Regions from separate parts of the Anaerobacillus alkaliphilus genome, predicted to be linked through region 3. Evidence: riboswitches for the same ligand, from Rfam matches in the RefSeq annotation. Region 3 holds a riboswitch; each other region holds the start of a gene.

Region 1 (4,221 bases), on a different contig from region 3:
GGATTTTTAGTAGCAGTATTCTTTAAACCGAAAGGATGAAACCATGGAACCTAAAAAAAGAGTCATATTAATTACCGATGGTGACGAGTCTGCCAAACAAGCCGTTGAAGTTGTTGCAAAGGAAATTGGCGGTCGTTGCATTTCAAGTTCATGGGGAAATCCTAGTCGATTATCAGGTGAAGAACTTGTTAAGTTAATAAAAAAAACGCCTCATGATCCCATTTTAGTTATGTTCGATGATTGTGGTTTTACAGAGGAAGGTCCAGGAGAAGAAGCGATGCGCTATGTGGCAACGCATAATGATTTAAATATTATTGGTGCAATTGCTGTAGCCTCGAGAACTCATCACAGTGAATGGACAAGGGTGGACGTAAGTATTGATCGTAATGGCCATTTGACTGAATATGGGGTTGATAAATATGGTCTGCCAGATATTGAGTTAGGAAGAATTAATGGTGACACAGTCTACATTCTAGACCAGTTATCGATTCCTTTTATTGTAGGTATTGGGGATATTGGGAAGATGGCAGGGAAAGATGAAGTGGAGAAAGGAGCGCCAATAACTAAAAAAGCTGTTGAATTAATTTTAGAAAGGAGCGAGTAACAGTGTCTAATGAAATCGTTGAAGAAAATAAAGTAGAAAAAACAAAGCAAGCTGTATCTGTTAAACTGGTCGAAAATGAAAAATACTTAAAAGAAAGATTAGGCATCGGGACTACGTTTGATATTGGTGTAAGAAAAATGACAGTTTTAGAAAGGGATATACAAATTTACTTTCTAAATGGATTAGTTGATAGCCAGTTTGTCATTATGATGCTAAAAGATCTCATGTTTTTAAATGCCGAAGAAAAACAGAAGACTCGACTCAAAGATAAAATAGAAAACAGTTTATCTCATGTGCAAGTTCAGAAGGTAAAGACATTAGATGAAGCATCTGACCAATTGTTAGCAGGACTAATTATTATCTTAATGGAAGATGAGTCAGAGGCAATCCTTGTAGATGTGAGGAGTTATCCAGGGAGAGGTCCAGATGAACCTGATACTGAGCGGGTTGTTCGTGGGGCAAGAGACGGCTTTACAGAAAATTTAATTGTAAATACAGCATTAACAAGACGAAGAATTAAAGATGAACGCTTACGGCATGAAATTCTTCAGGTCGGGACTCGTTCCAAAACAGATATTTGTGTTGCGTACATAAAGGATGTCGCTGATCATACCTATGTTGATCAAGTAAAAAAAGAATTAGAGGCCATTGATATAGATGGGATATCTATGGCAGATAAAGTTGTTGAGGAATTCATTGTAAAACAAGGCCTAAATCCCTTTCCATTAGTTCGTTATACAGAAAGACCCGATGTAACTGCTAGCCATCTCCTTGAGGGGCATGTAGTTGTCTATGTTGATACTTCTCCTAGTGTAATTATCTTACCAACAACATTTTTCCACCACGTTCAGCACGCGGAGGAATTCCGTCAAGCGCCAATAGTAGGTACGTTTTTACGATGGGTCCGTTATTTTGGGATGATTTTTGCCCTACTAATCTTACCTTTATGGTTATTAATGGTTATGGAGCCTGCTCTATTACCACAAGCTTTAGAGTTTATTGGACCCGATGAAACAACGAATGTACCCGTATTTGCGCAAATTGTAATTGCTGAAGTGGGGATAGAACTTCTGAGGATGGCGGCCATTCATACCCCATCACCTCTTGCGACAGCGCTTGGTTTAGTTGCCGCTCTGCTAATAGGTGAGATAGCCATAAATGTTGGTCTATTTATCCCTGAAGTAATTCTCTATGTTGCCTTAGGAGCCATTGGAACGTTTGCTACACCGAGTTATGAGTTAGGGATTGCGCTTAAGTTGTCCCGAATAGCTTTACTATTAGCTGTATTTCTCTTTAAAGTACCAGGCTTTATGATTGGTTGTACAGTTCTATTACTATTCATGGTTTCAATAAAACCGATGAATACACCATATATGTGGCCATTTATTCCTTTCTACCCACGAGCTCTAGCAGATATTGTATTCAGGCTTGCTGTGCCATTAAAAAGGAAAAGACCACAAATTGTTAACCCTCAAAACCCTCATAAACAATCCGCGAACTAACATATTGCGATTGCGTGAGTTTTGTGTTAAAGTATAACGTAATTAATTTTATTATGATAATTTAATAATTCCTCATTGTTTAATGGGGTAGAGGCGCAAAACGAATGAGTAAACTGTGGAGCTTGGGAAGTGTTGAAGCAGTTAGAAAGGTCAATTTGCCGAAGTGAGAATGTGTTCCCCCATATTCTTGCTGGGTCGTTGTTGAATAAATAACGAACTGTCACTGTGTAGCAGTGGAGGACTACTTTTAATTTTGAGGTTACGTATATGCTTATATAAGGCGGAAAATGTAACTTACATTTCCGCCTTTTTGTATGTATAAGATATGCTAACTTGGAAATAAAGAAATCGAATTTTGAATTTAAGGTTCAATTATATTTTAAATTCAACATTCACATATGAGAGGAGTTTAGTGAATGTACAAACATGGCACGAGTAGAAGTAATGACTTAGGACATTTAGAAATAGGTGGAGTTGATACTGTTCAATTAAGAGAACAGTTTGGTACCCCATTATATGTCTATGATGTAGCTTTAATTAGGGAAAGAGCAAACAGCTTTTTACAGGCTTTTAAAAAACGTGGAATTAAAGCGCAAGTTGCATATGCAAGTAAAGCTTTTAGTTGTGTGGCAATGGTTCAGTTAGCTAAGGAACTAGATCTAAGTTTAGATGTCGTTTCTGGTGGCGAGTTACACACAGCTTTAGTAGCAGGATTTCCAGTAGAAAAAATTCATTTTCACGGCAATAATAAGAGTGTTTTTGAAATTGAAATGGCCGTTGAAGCAGGGATTGGTTGCTTTGTCGTTGATAATTTTTATGAGATTGAACTCTTACGAGAAGCCGCCAAAAAGTATCAAAAAACAGTTTCCGTATTACTGAGAATTACTCCAGGTGTTGAGGCACATACTCATGACTATATTTCAACAGGGCAAGAAGACTCTAAATTTGGTTTCGACTTAATTAGTGGGCAAGCTGAAGAAGCAATTGTCAGGGTTAGTGATGATGACGCGTTTGAAATGCTTGGTTTACATTGTCATATCGGATCTCAAATCTTTGAAACAACGGGTTTTACGATGGCAGTCGAAAAGATATTTTCTTACTTAGCTGAATGGAAAACTAAGTTGAACTACGTTCCAAAGGTAGTAAACTTAGGTGGGGGTTTTGGTATTCGTTATATAGAAGGTGATACACCACTTCCGGTTTCACAATATATCGATGCAACAATTGATGCAGTAGAAGAACAATCAGCTAAGTTAGGTATTGATATTCCCGAAATTTGGATTGAACCGGGCCGTTCCCTCGTTGGTGATGCTGGCACGACACTATATACAATTGGCTCAGAAAAAGAAATACCTGAAGTACGGCACTACTTATCAGTTGATGGTGGGATGACAGATAACCTTCGACCAGCGCTTTATCAAGCTAAGTACGAGGCGATGATTGCTAATCGTAGTAACGAAAGCAGCCAAGAAACATACTCAATTGCAGGAAAGTGTTGTGAAAGTGGGGATATGTTAATTTGGGATATCGCTTTACCGTTTGCGAAACATGGTGATTTGTTGGCAGTTTCTTGTACTGGTGCGTACGGATATTCAATGTCAAATAACTATAATCGGATACCGAGACCGGCAGTTGTTTTCGTAGAGAACGGTGATCCTACTCTAGTTGTAAAAAGAGAGACATATAAAGATATTGTCCAATTGGACCTACAGCTAAGTGGTAAAGGTTTGTCGAAATAGTATTTTTAGTTGAGGATAACATAAGTTAGTTGTGTTATCCTTTTATTATGTTCTCTTGTAGTTATATCAATATAATAAGAGGGGTAATAATTGGCTATTACTCTATTAATCTCCTAATGAAACTGTTCCCTTCATTTCGTTATGATAGATAAGAACAACGAGATGGAGGTACAGCATGAAAAAACTATTTACTTGTATTATGGCATTTCTAATGATTCCTATGGGTTCTGCATTAGCTAGTTCAACTACTACTGTTCAAGATTCAGTTATCCAAACTGGGATGAAATACCTTGGGGCACCTTATCAGTTTGGAGCAGCGGTTGGGGATACGACACGATTTGATTGTTCATCGTTTTCTGCACAAATTTTCGCTGAA
Region 2 (4,221 bases), on a different contig from region 3:
AAATAAGTGCACCAATTAATTCAATCGCTAACGCAACAACTAGTATCCCACGCATTAAGTTCACAAGACCCGAGAAATTATTTTGATTTTGGTCAACCATGATAAGCATTCTTTGAGAAAGAATGATTTTTCTACCAAAGATCATCCAAACAAATGTCCCTAAGGTCATAATTCCAATTCCGCCTAATTGAATAGCTATTGCCAAAAAAATAATACCTATGTAGCTGAACGTTTCGGAAACATTCACAACTGTTAGTCCAGTTACACTTACTGCACTAACGGAAGTAAACAAGGCTTCCGGATATGTCACGTTTACACCAGGTAAGCTTGAAATGGGTAAATATAGCAACAAACTAAATAAAAACATTGCTACAATATATGAGATAATAATAATGCGAAACGGGGTTAAAAACTTACCTTTAGATAAATTCATCATCTTTACCTCCGAATTTTGTTCGGGACTTAGTATACCACAGATTTAGAAATAGCATATAGTGAATTCACAATAAAAGAAGTATAATACTTTATAGAGTAAAAGTTAATTGTAGAAATCAATGATTTATAAGTTTGAACTTAGAGCCATACTAAAATTCTACATGACTTACACAAAAAAATTGGGGGACGGATGATGATCTTTGGTCAAAAAAAGACAACAACCATAGATGAAACAGAACTGCAAATTCCTTTGTTTGGCTACGATTTATTAAGAGAAGATGTTCTACCAGATCTTCTTGGAAAAGAGCATAATATTATTTTATATTGGTCGGGGAAATCACTTGCAAGAAAATATCCGGTTAACTCCATTGAAGAAATTATTGGTTTCTTCCAACGAGCAGGTTGGGGAGAGTTAACACTGTTAAAAGAAAAAAAATCAGAATTAACCTTTGAGTTAACGTCTAGCTTATTTGGGCAAAAAAAACAAATACATCGACCTCTAGAAGCTGGTTTTCTAGCTGAGCAAATTCAACGTATTGTCGGGTATATGACAGAAACAAACGAAGTACAAAAAAAAGGGCATCCAACGCTGATTTTTCACGTTAAATGGGATGTGTACGATGAAAGCGTGTAAAAAACGAGCAGCATCAAGATGCTGCTCGTTTTCTCAGTAATACTAAACAGTAACCTTAACTTTATCTAATTGAAATTCTTCATGAAGTGTCTCGACAGCCAACACCATATCTTTTTGGTCTACAACCGTAGAAACTTTAATTTCTGATGTACTAACCATTTTTATTAAAATCCCTTTTTCTGAAAGAGCTTTAAACATTTGACCAGCCACACCTGGATTAGAGATCATTCCTGAACCTACTATTGATACTTTGGCTAGTCCTGTTTCGTGCAAGATTTCTTGAAATTTTAATGTTTCACGATTTTGCTCAAGTACTTCTAACGTTTCAGTTAACTTCTCAGAAAGAACTGAAAAGGAAATATTTGTATTCTCACTTGCGATGACATTTTGGATAATAATATCCACATTCACATTGTTTGCAGCTAGTGTTGTAAATAAATTTGATAGTCCTTCAATTTGGTTTGGCATGCCACAAACTGATATTTTAGCCACATTACTTTCAAAAGCTAGACCACGTACAACTAAATTCTCTTCCACTGTTACTTCCTCCTCAATCATTGTGCCTTCTTCTTCAACCATACTAGAACGAACCGTTAATTTTACCTGATAATTTTTTGCAAACTCAACAGCACGAGGATGTAATACTCCTGCACCAAGGTTTGCTAATTCTAACATTTCATCATAGGAAATTGAGCTTAATTTCCGAGCATTTTTTACTACTCTTGGGTCTGTTGTAAATACGCCTGTTACATCAGTAAAGATATCACAACGATCAGCATGTAAGCCAGCTGCGAGAGCAACTGCTGTCGTATCTGATCCTCCTCTTCCTAAAGTAGTAATTTCATCATCTACAGTTACACCTTGGAAACCAGCAACAATAACGATTTTCCCTGCACCCAAATGTTGTTTAATTGTTTCTTCCTCAAACTTCGTAATACGAGCATTGCTATGGCAAGCTTCTGTGATAATCCCTGCCTGCCAGCCAGTTAATGAAACTGCCTCATAACCTCTCGCCTGTAATGCCATTGATAATAACGATATAGTCACTTGCTCACCAGTACTAAGTAGCATATCCATCTCTCTTTTACTAGGCTTATCCGTTATATCGTTAGCCAATTTTACTAACTCATCAGTTGACTTACCCATCGCAGAGACAACTACGACAACCTGATCACCGTTTTCAACCGTTTCTATCACTCTACCTGCAACATGTTTGATTCTTTCTACACTTCCAACTGAAGTTCCACCGAATTTTTGCACCACTAACCCCATACGTAACATCCTTTCAATTTCTATATTTTCCCCAATTCTATCTCAGTAGTTTTTCCATATAAAAAAGCATCAGTAAGAAGAAAACCCTCACTGATGCTTTAACTTTTTAATGTGTTAAAACAATAGAAACGAAAAATAATGTTCCCGTACACGTGAGATAGTTCTCCACACAATCATTGGGGTGACTGTGTGACAGCCCTACATTTCTTCAATGCAGGTCCAGCATAAAACTCGTGAGCGAGTGTTACACTTCGGCAAATTCCCCTTTTAATTATCATTACTGGACCTCATCATCCTACGATAATTTACTCTTGGTTTTTGCACCTCTACCACCACTTCAACATTTGAAGTATTGGATATTCAATTAAGAAGTAGTTTATCAGAAAAAAAAGTAATTGTAAATGTGGGAGAGAAAGAAAAACTCTCCATCTTACTCTTTTAGTTTTTCCATTAGAGCCAATGCTACTTTTTCTGGTATTCCTATGCTACGAAAATCTTCTAACTCGGCTTCTTTCATTTTCTTAACTGATCCAAAATGTTTTAACAATGTACGTTTCCGTTTCTCTCCTACTCCATCAATATCATCAAGAACAGATGTAAACAAAGTTTTGCTACGAATTTGACGATGAAATGTAATTGCAAAACGGTGAACTTCATCTTGGATCCGTTGCAACAAATAAAACTCCTGACTATCTCTTTTTAATGGGATTATTTCAGGTGGATCACCCATTAATAATTGTGACGTTCGGTGTTTATCATCTTTTGCCAAACCACATACGGGAATTGATAAACCTAACTCGTCTTCAATAACACTTTGAGCAGCTGAAATTTGTCCCTTACCTCCATCAATCACAATTAGGTCAGGTAATGGTTGGTTTTCTTTAAGTTGTCTTAAATAACGTCTTCTAACAACCTCTCTCATTGATTCATAGTCATCCGGGCCTGTTACTGTTTTCACTTTATATTTTCGATATCCTTTACGATTTGGTTTTCCATCAACAAACGAGACCATAGCGGAAACTGGATCTACACCTTGAATGTTCGAATTATCAAAGGCTTCAATTAGATGGGGTGAATGAATATTTAAAGCAATCCCTAAGTTTTCAATAGCCCTAACCGTTTTTGCTTCGTCACGTTCAATTAAAGCGAACTTTTCTTTTAAAGCCGCTTCTGCGTTTTTACCTGCCAGTTCAATTAAGTCCTTCTTGGGTCCTTTTTGAGGATGAACGGTTCGAACTTGGATAAAATCACTAGCTAGCTCTTTATCAATTGATTTTGGTAGGAATATTTCCTTGGGCTTAATGTGCTCTTTTTGACTATAGAATTGTCCTAGGAATGTTAAAAATTCATCATCAGGCTCTTGATAAACTGGAAACAGCGAAACATCACGTTCTATTAGCTTTCCCTGACGAACAAAAAAGACCTGTACACACATCCAGCCTTTATCGTAAGCAAAGCCAAAAACGTCCCGATCAACATCATCAGCAATTGTTATCCTCTGCTTTTCCATCACTGCCTCAATGTGTTGAATTTGGTCACGGTATTCCTTTGCTCGTTCGAACTCTAATGCTTCAGCAGCCTTTTCCATTTTAGCAAACAAATCTTTTTTAATTTCTTTATGACCACCGTTCAAGAAACGAGAGATCTCCTCAACCATTTCACGATTTGTAGCTTCGCTCACTTCTTGAATGCATGGTCCTAGGCATTGGTTAATATGATAATATAGGCATACTCTATCGGGTATGGTGCTACATTTTCTTAATGGATATAGACGATCAAGAAGTTTTTTCGTCTCACTAGCTGCCCCAGCATTAGGGTAAGGACCAAAATACTTTCCTTTATCCTTCTTTACATTTCTAGTTGTAATTAACCTAGGATGT
Region 3 (4,221 bases):
TAAGGGTAGAACCATATGAAATTGATTTACTTAAAGACCGTCACATAGCAATTATTGAATGTGAAGCACGCTTAGGAGTTGAACAATAGAGGATTACGAATGTAGAATGGTTATTAGAGTGTTTAGAAATCTAATACCGTTCTACATTTCTTATTTTAATTAGGGAAAGGATGCTTTTGATGGATCGACAGTATTTAAACTTATGTCAACATATCCTGGAAAATGGATCAGTGAAAACAGACCGTACAGGAACAGGAACAATTAGTGTTTTTGGTTATCAAATGCGAACAAGTTTAGCTGAAGGTTTTCCATTATTAACGACCAAAAAGCTTTCTTTGAAAGCAATTATTCACGAGCTACTGTGGTTTTTAAAGGGTGATACGAATATTAGCTACCTAAAAGAACACAATGTGAGAATATGGAATGAATGGGCAGATGAAAATGGTGATCTCGGCCCTGTTTATGGCAAGCAATGGCGCTCATGGACAGCACCAAATGGTCAAACGATTGATCAAATTTCTAGTGTTATTGAAGAGATCAAACGAAATCCTGACTCAAGAAGATTAATTGTGAATGCCTGGAACGTAGGTGAACTAAAAGACATGGCTTTAGCTCCTTGTCATTGTATGTTTCAATTTTACGTGAATGATGGGAAGTTATCTTGTCAGCTTTATCAAAGAAGTGCTGATGTGTTCCTTGGAGTTCCGTTTAACATAGCTTCTTATGCGTTACTTACGATGATGATTGCTCAGGTATGTGATCTAGAGCCAGGTGAGTTTGTTCACACTTTTGGTGATGTACATATCTATTCTAACCATGTGGAACAAGTAAAGCTACAGATGACTCGTGAACCTAAGCCATTACCAAAAATGAAGTTAAACTCTAATGTGACTTCTGTATTTGATTTCACTTACGAGGATTTTGAATTGGTCGATTACGATGCACATCCTCACATAAAAGGGCAGGTATCAGTATGATTTCACTGATTGTTGCCGCAGGGGAAAATAACGTGATAGGCTCAGACAACGTCATGCCTTGGCATTTACCAGCTGACCTAGCCTACTTTAAAAAGACAACAACTGGGCATGCGGTTGTGATGGGGAGAAAAACGTTTGAGTCAATAGGTAAGCCACTACCTAATCGAAAAAATATTATCCTGACTCGAGATCAACAGTTTGAGGTTGAAGGATGTGACGTCATTCATTCAGTTGAAGAAGTATTTGACTTTGAAAAAGGTCAGGAACTCTTTATCATTGGGGGAGCAGAGGTTTATCGTCAATTATTACCTCATGCAAACAAAGTCTACTTAACACGTATTCATAAAAGTTTTGAAGGTGATGCCTTTTTTCCAGAGCTTAATGATGGATGGCAATTAGTTTCAACTGAAAAGCATGAAGCTGATGAAAAAAATCCGTATCAGTATGAGTTTCAAATATATGAAAAAAGGTAGTCTCATAAAGATTATTATTTTGTCCCTCTTTGCATACACATGAAGTATGTGAAGGGGGATTTTACTTATGCTTAAGAGAAGAAGAAAATACCGACCAATGAAAGGTCCGCTTCCATTTCGTTATGTATTACTGATCTCATTTATTATTTTTATAATTATGACCGCCCAAGGTCTTGTCGTAGTTGAGAAAGGAATTCGTCCAACCTTGATTGAAATCGCCAAAACGGAAACACAGCGGATTGCAACTACTGCGATTAATGAGGCTGTGAGGAAAAAGACACTTGAGAATTCGGATTTAGAAAATGTAATTGATATTAATCCTGCTGGCAATGGAAGGGTATATACGGTTAATCCAATTGTTGTAAGCCGTGTGTTGCAGGAAACAACATTAAATGTACAGAGATATCTAAATGATGTGGCAAGGGGAAATGTCAAAAATTTAGCTATACCAGATGGAATTGAAATTGAACAAGAGAATGGATATCAGGAACAAGGGATCATTCATATGATTCCTCTTGGCCAGGCTACGAATAATGCTTTACTTGCTCACCTTGGACCAAAGGTACCGGTTAGGTTAACCGCGATCGGTGATGTAAAGTCATTTATACGTGATGAAATTGTGCCTGTAGGTATTAATAATGTATGGATTAACTTATCAATTGAGATAACAGTAGACGTTCGAGTCGTTATTCCTTTTGCGACAGAAACTGAAGTTGTCCAAACACTCATACCTGTAGGGTATATGTACATCCAAGGCGATGTTCCACAATTTTTCCATGCTGGTGGTAGTGACAGCAGTATGCCAATGCCTGCAATTATAAATCCACAAGACTTAAGCGATAGTCTAAACAACAACTAATATATGTTACTACTTTTGTCAGAACTAGCAATATTTTTTTGTTGATGTTTAATACGTACTGTTGATATAATTAACTAGTTAAAACTAAATATTTAATACCTCATCAACAGGTGAGGTAGAGGCGCAAAACTTATCAGTAGATTGCTTGAGGATGACAACTGTGAAGGCTTTTGAAAGGAAGTTTTGCCGAAGTGATAATGACTTTGTCAAAGGAATTATTGCTGGGGTGACATTGAAGAAGTGTCGCACTGTCACAATCTGTTTGCCCAATAGATTGTGGAGGACTACTAACCAAGTTGAGGGATATTGTTTACTTTTAAAGGTAGCAGTAGGTTCTCTATTGCTGCCTTTTTGTGTACATTAAAATCAGAATAATAGGAGGAAGCAAAATGGAAGGAACAATTTTTAGTTTAATTCCACCAATTTTAGCGTTAGTGATGGTAATGTTAACACGTCGTGTGTTGCTGTCACTTGGTGTTGGAATTGTAGTGGGAGCATTTATGATTAACTATGGAAATGGAAATGTCTTTATAGACAGTATCCAACAAATTTTTTCTATCGTTTATGGAATTTTTATTGATGAAGGTGCAATTAATTCATGGGAATTATACATTTTATTTTTCTTATTACTGCTAGGTATGATTGCATCTTTAATCGCGGTTACTGGTGGTAGTCGAGCGTTCGGTGAATGGGCAATGAGCCGAGTGAAAACGAGAGTAGGAGCACAAATTGTTACGGTATTACTAGGGATTATTATCTTTATAGATGACTATTTTAATAGCTTAACAGTTGGGAACGTCGGACGTCCGTTAACAGATCGTCACCGTGTCTCTAGAGCGAAATTAGCTTACCTAGTAGACTCGACTGCCGCGCCAATGTGCGTAATTGCGCCAGTATCAAGCTGGGGTGCGTATATCATTACCATTATCGGAGGAATTCTTGTTTCTCATAGCGTAACGCAATGGGAAGCACTGACTGCGTTTGTCTTAATTGCACCAATGAACTTTTACGCAATTTTTGCAGTATTGATGGTTATTGCTGTAATCTACTTTAAATTAGACATCGGCCAAATGCGTGTTCATGAACAACGTGCGATTGAAACAGGTGCCGTAGTCGATACAAGTAAAGGAACACCTCCAGGAGACCAAGGAGATGTACCAGCGACTTCTGGTAAAGTTGGCGATCTAATATGGCCAATCGTAACATTAATTGTTGCAACAGTGTTCTTTATGATTACAACTGGTATTGAAGGAGCTGAAGGTGATACATCAATTTTGGCGATCTTTGAAAATACAGATGTAGCTGCTGCACTTCTTTATGGTGGACTAGTAAGTTTAGCTATTACCTTAGCGTTAAGCTTCACACGAAAAGTCGAAGCAACGAAAATTGGCTTAGGATTATGGGCAGGAATTAAGTCAATGCTACCAGCTATTTATATTTTGATTTTTGCTTGGACAATTATCTCGATCATTAAAGATCTTGGCACAGGAACATATTTAGCTAGCCTAGTTCAAGAAACTAACTTAAACCTAGCGTATTTACCGGTAATCTTATTCATCATCGCAGGCTTTATGGCATTTTCTACAGGAACAAGCTGGGGAACATTTGGGATTATGTTACCGATCGCTGGAGATATTGCTGCTGCGACTGATGTATCGCTAATGCTTCCGGTATTAGCAGCAGTACTTGCAGGTTCAATCTTTGGTGACCATTGCTCGCCAATTTCAGATACAACAATTCTTTCGTCGACAGGGGCAGGAAGTCATCATATTGACCACGTCATGACACAGCTACCATATGCGTTAATCATCGCTGGTATCTCGATTGTTGGTTATTTAGCACTTGGCTTAACAGGAAGTGCAATTGTTGGTTTCCTAGCAGCAGCAGTGACATTTGTTGCTGTCGTAATAGT
Region 4 (4,221 bases), on a different contig from region 3:
GGAAGTCCAGGCGGAGTTGGCTGAGTGGTTAGAAAGGTTAGGGGCAATAGATGAGTGGTTTATTGATCACCCTGTTGTGCTTGAATGGTACGGAGCTCAGTGGTTGCCCGGTTCAATAGATCTTGACCATCCGTTGATGAAAATAGTAGAAGAGAAGTTTTTCGACGTTACAGGGATAAACGCAACGGTGGAAGCTTCTCCTTGGGGAACGGACGGTGGACTTTTAACGCAAGTAGGTGACACACCTTCAATTGTATTTGGCCCAGGAAAATCAAGTATGGCCCATTTTCCTAATGAGTATATAGAATTAGATGAAATTTTTAAAGCAGCTGAAATTATTGCGCTTACTGTTATTGAGTGGTGTGGTTTGGATGATCGTGACTGAATATAGAGGGCTGTTGTTAGGGATCTAGTCAAAAGCCCTTTTATCTTGTACAAGATGAATGCCCGCTGCCTAATGCATAGGATGATGTAGGCCTAGAAGAAAGGGAGTGCATCATTTGTATCCAAACTATGAACATTTACATTATGGGTATGACTCAAATGAACTAATGGGACATAGCCAATATCAGCAACAAGACGAAAGATTATTAAATCCGTTATTTAATTATTTATTTCCAGGGCAAGGTACAGGACAAATGGGTCAACAGTGGTGGCAGCAACCTAGCCAACCTTGGGGACAACAACCTGGCCAACAGTGGGGACCGCCATGGGGACAACAACCTGGTCAACAATGGGGACCGCCATGGGGACAACAACCTGGTCAACAATGGGGACCACCATGGGGTCAACCGCCAGGTCAACAATGGGGACCACCAGGACCGCCGCCAGGACCACCACCAGGACCAGGTCAGCAAGATGGACCACCAACGACACCACCACCGTCATTTACACCACAACAACAAACACAGCAAGTAGGGGTGTTCGCTGTTGATCCGGGAGCAATTAGAAGATGTTTACGACGTTTTACGTATGTTTGGTTAACGAACCGACAACAATTCTGGTTCTACCCGACGTTTGTAGGTAGAAGATCTATCGCAGGTTACCGTTGGACTGGATTTAGATGGGTATACTTCGGAACTGACTTAGAAGCAATTCAGTCGTTCCAGTGCACGTAAGAGTAGTAGGAAAAAGATAATTACGGTAGCGTAATTATCTTTTTTCATTGTTAATGCTATAATGGTTAAAACTGAATGAAAGTGAGGGAGTACTATGACTGAACAAGAGAAATTACCGCCAAAAACATGTGAAATCGACCGATTGGTTACAGGTGCAGCCGATATCGAAAAGATTATAAGTGGTCAAAAAAGGGCAGTGAGAAGGAATGGCCGTTACGCAGATCCAGGGGAGATCATGGTCTTACATAACCACTCGTTTAAAGTAGATAAGGTCTATCGCCAAACTCTTGGGGACTTAACTGATGAAATGGCTCAGGATGAGGGCTATCCAACATTAGAAGAATATAAAAATGCGATTTTATCCATACACAAGGGAATGCCATGGGTACCAAATATGAAAGTGTGGGTGCATGAGTTTAGTCCTGTAGGTGAGTAGATGATTTGAAGGAAGCTGTTTTTTGACTGCAATGCAGCGGTTGAAAAATTAGCGGTCATACGTTCCGCTATTTAGTGGAAAAATGCCCTTTTTTGAGTTTCGCGGCCACCAGTTCCGTTAATTGGCCATTTTTCAGGTCAAAAAGAGCCCATAACAGCAAAATAACGGAACGCCTACGGTAAAACATCATTAGAAAATGTCCTTCAATACATAAATAAACCCTCCCACTAGTAGGAGGGTTTATTCATTATAAAGCTGGAGATAATAATTTTGCTTTTAATGCGGCTGAAACTGTCATGTTTTCAACTTCCGTCAGTGGTACTAATGGTAAGCGAACTGAACCTACGTTTTGACCAATCATACCTAGAGCAGCTTTTACAGGCGTTGGATTTGGAGCAATAAATAATGATTTCATAATTGGTAATAGCTGTCTGTGTAGAGTGGCAGCAGTTTTTGTATCACCATTATGAAATGCGTTCATCATGTCCTGCATTTCGTTTCCAATCACATGAGAGGCAACGGATACTACACCGTGTCCGCCGATTGCTAACACTGGTAGTGTTAAACTGTCATCCCCGCTATAAAGTAAGAAATCCTCTGGCGTATTTTCAATAATGTTCGCCATTGCATCAAGATCTCCGCTTGCTTCCTTTATACAAACAATATTTTCAATTTGTGATAAACGAACAATCGTATCTAACTGCATATTAACAACGCTACGACCAGGGATGTTATAAAGCATAACTGGTAGCTTAGTTGTTTCTGCAATTGTTTTAAAATGTTGATAAAGCCCTTCTTGACTTGGTTTATTATAATATGGTGCTACAAGCATAATTCCGTCAACACCAGCTTGGCTTGCGATTTGAGTTAATTCAATGGAAGATGCCGTACTATTCGTTCCTGTACCTGCAATAACAGATACACGTCCAGCAACAACCTCGACAACAAACTTAAACAAATCTGCTTTTTCGCTCGTTGTGAGAGTAGGTGATTCACCTGTTGTTCCGGCAACGACGATTCCATCAGTTCCATTTGCGATTAAGTGGTTTAGTAATGATTGTGTTGCTTCAAAATCAATTTTTCCTTCTTGGTCAAATGGTGTAACCATTGCCGTTAATAATTGTCCAAAATTCATGGAACACACCTCTATTCAGTAGTTTTTCGCCCTTCTTCATTATAAAAGACGAGTTAAGTTCTTGAATAGAGCTAAATTACAAGATCACCGATAAAAAGACAAAAAGCAACAACGAGGGAATCGTTGTTGCTAGAAAGGTAACGTCTCGGTTACTCCAGCGTAAGATAGCCCTCCATATAGCGTCGCCACTATACGACAGTCCTGGATTTGTTCAATCGCAGGCCCAGTAACTAATTTATGAGTCACTAGTTACTTCGGCAAATTCCCCTTTCGAAATCCGTCAACAGAGCTCATTCTCCTCAGAATATGTACTAATGGTCATTGCGCCTCTATCACTTCAATGTAAATTAAAGTAAGAAATAATATGAACTTTCATCAAAGATATCAAATTGTCAGCGTTTTTGCAATAAAAACGACAAAAAAAGTGGGAGATGATAAATTTGTCAGTAATTTATCTTTTAGAGTGCAAGTAATTTGTCTAGGTCTTATCACCCAATATATCAAAAATTTTCATATTTTTCGATAGAAAGTGACAAAAACCATTTAATTGATTGGGGTTTCAGTTTAATATTAGGTAAGCGCAAAAAGAAATGAGGGAAAGAAATGCGTTTAATTACTGTTGACAAAATAACGCCGGGAATTAAACTAGGAAAAACGATATATAACGAGAAAGGGAAAGTCCTGCTAGCAGCTGGAACAGAACTGTCAGAAGGCTTAATCCGCAGACTCAAGAAATATAACATTTTTACTATTTACATAGAAGATGAACTATCTGAGGGAATTGAAATTGTTGAAGCCATACCTGAAGAGTTACGGTTAGAAGCTGTCAATTTGATTACTGAGGGTCTTCACACGATTGCTGATTTAGCAACCTCAAAGGTTAAAGGTATGATGAAGTCAGAACGTACGATTAGAAGTTTTCAAAAGATTTTTAAAGACATATTGCATTGTTTATCTGATAATCGAACAGCGTTAAATTTACTAGCTACTACAAAAATACATGAAAATTATTTGTACATGCATAGTGTGAATGTGACTATTTACTCATGTCAGCTAGCGATTGCTAATGGGTTACCATTAAAAAACATCGAAGAAATTGGCATAGGAGCGATGTTGCATGATCTAGGAAAAGTATACGTTTCGCCGGAGATACTTAATAAACCAGGTTCATTAACCCAAAGTGAATTTGAACATATGAAAACACATTGTTCGTTAGGGTTTGAAGTATTAAGAAAACTTCATGAAATACCGCTTCCTGTTGCGCATTGCGCTTTTCAACATCATGAAAGAATTGATGGTACCGGATATCCACGCAATTTAAAAGGGAATGAAATTCATAAGTATGCAAAGATTATAAGTGTTGCTGATGTGTTTGACGCTGTAACTAGCCATCGAGTTTATCGACCGCCTATATTGCCACATAAAGCGCTAGAATTGCTTTATGCTGGAAGTGGGACACAGTTTGATGTTAGGCAGGTAGAGTTGTTCCGAGATTGTATCGCTATCTACCCTCAAGGACTCACGGTGAAACT

Evidence for each region. A riboswitch is a leader RNA that binds a small molecule or an ion and turns the genes downstream of it on or off. The one in region 3 is predicted to bind lysine.
Region 1: linked by a shared signal. The riboswitch ahead of lysA (diaminopimelate decarboxylase) and the one ahead of DS745_RS09995 (Na+/H+ antiporter NhaC family protein) in region 3 are both predicted to bind lysine.
Region 2: linked by a shared signal. The riboswitch ahead of DS745_RS19210 (aspartate kinase) and the one ahead of DS745_RS09995 (Na+/H+ antiporter NhaC family protein) in region 3 are both predicted to bind lysine.
Region 4: linked by a shared signal. The riboswitch ahead of dapA (4-hydroxy-tetrahydrodipicolinate synthase) and the one ahead of DS745_RS09995 (Na+/H+ antiporter NhaC family protein) in region 3 are both predicted to bind lysine.

The regions. Positions count from the first base shown of each region.
Region 1 is NZ_QOUX01000001.1:34,644-38,864, forward strand. It holds gene spoVAE (stage V sporulation protein AE) at 1-39, shown strand, start outside; gene spoVAEA (stage V sporulation protein SpoVABEA) at 44-604, shown strand; gene DS745_RS00205 (spore germination protein) at 607-2,106, shown strand; lysine riboswitch at 2,187-2,358, shown strand; gene lysA (diaminopimelate decarboxylase) at 2,523-3,845, shown strand; gene DS745_RS00215 (LysM peptidoglycan-binding domain-containing protein) at 4,021-4,221, shown strand, end outside.
Region 2 is NZ_QOUX01000046.1:818,074-822,294, forward strand. It holds gene DS745_RS19200 (TrkH family potassium uptake protein) at 1-433, opposite strand, end outside; gene DS745_RS19205 (YslB family protein) at 629-1,069, shown strand; gene DS745_RS19210 (aspartate kinase) at 1,112-2,341, opposite strand; lysine riboswitch at 2,492-2,678, opposite strand; gene uvrC (excinuclease ABC subunit UvrC) at 2,772-4,221, opposite strand, start outside.
Region 3 is NZ_QOUX01000032.1:225,107-229,327, forward strand. It holds gene DS745_RS09975 (HD-GYP domain-containing protein) at 1-89, shown strand, start outside; gene DS745_RS09980 (thymidylate synthase) at 180-977, shown strand; gene DS745_RS09985 (dihydrofolate reductase) at 974-1,450, shown strand; gene yunB (sporulation protein YunB) at 1,518-2,309, shown strand; lysine riboswitch at 2,418-2,604, shown strand; gene DS745_RS09995 (Na+/H+ antiporter NhaC family protein) at 2,699-4,221, shown strand, end outside.
Region 4 is NZ_QOUX01000047.1:618,910-623,130, reverse strand. It holds gene DS745_RS23450 (peptidase) at 1-385, shown strand, start outside; gene DS745_RS23445 (hypothetical protein) at 639-1,118, shown strand; gene DS745_RS23440 (ASCH domain-containing protein) at 1,213-1,554, shown strand; gene dapA (4-hydroxy-tetrahydrodipicolinate synthase) at 1,802-2,689, opposite strand; lysine riboswitch at 2,847-3,029, opposite strand; gene DS745_RS23430 (HD-GYP domain-containing protein) at 3,293-4,221, shown strand, end outside.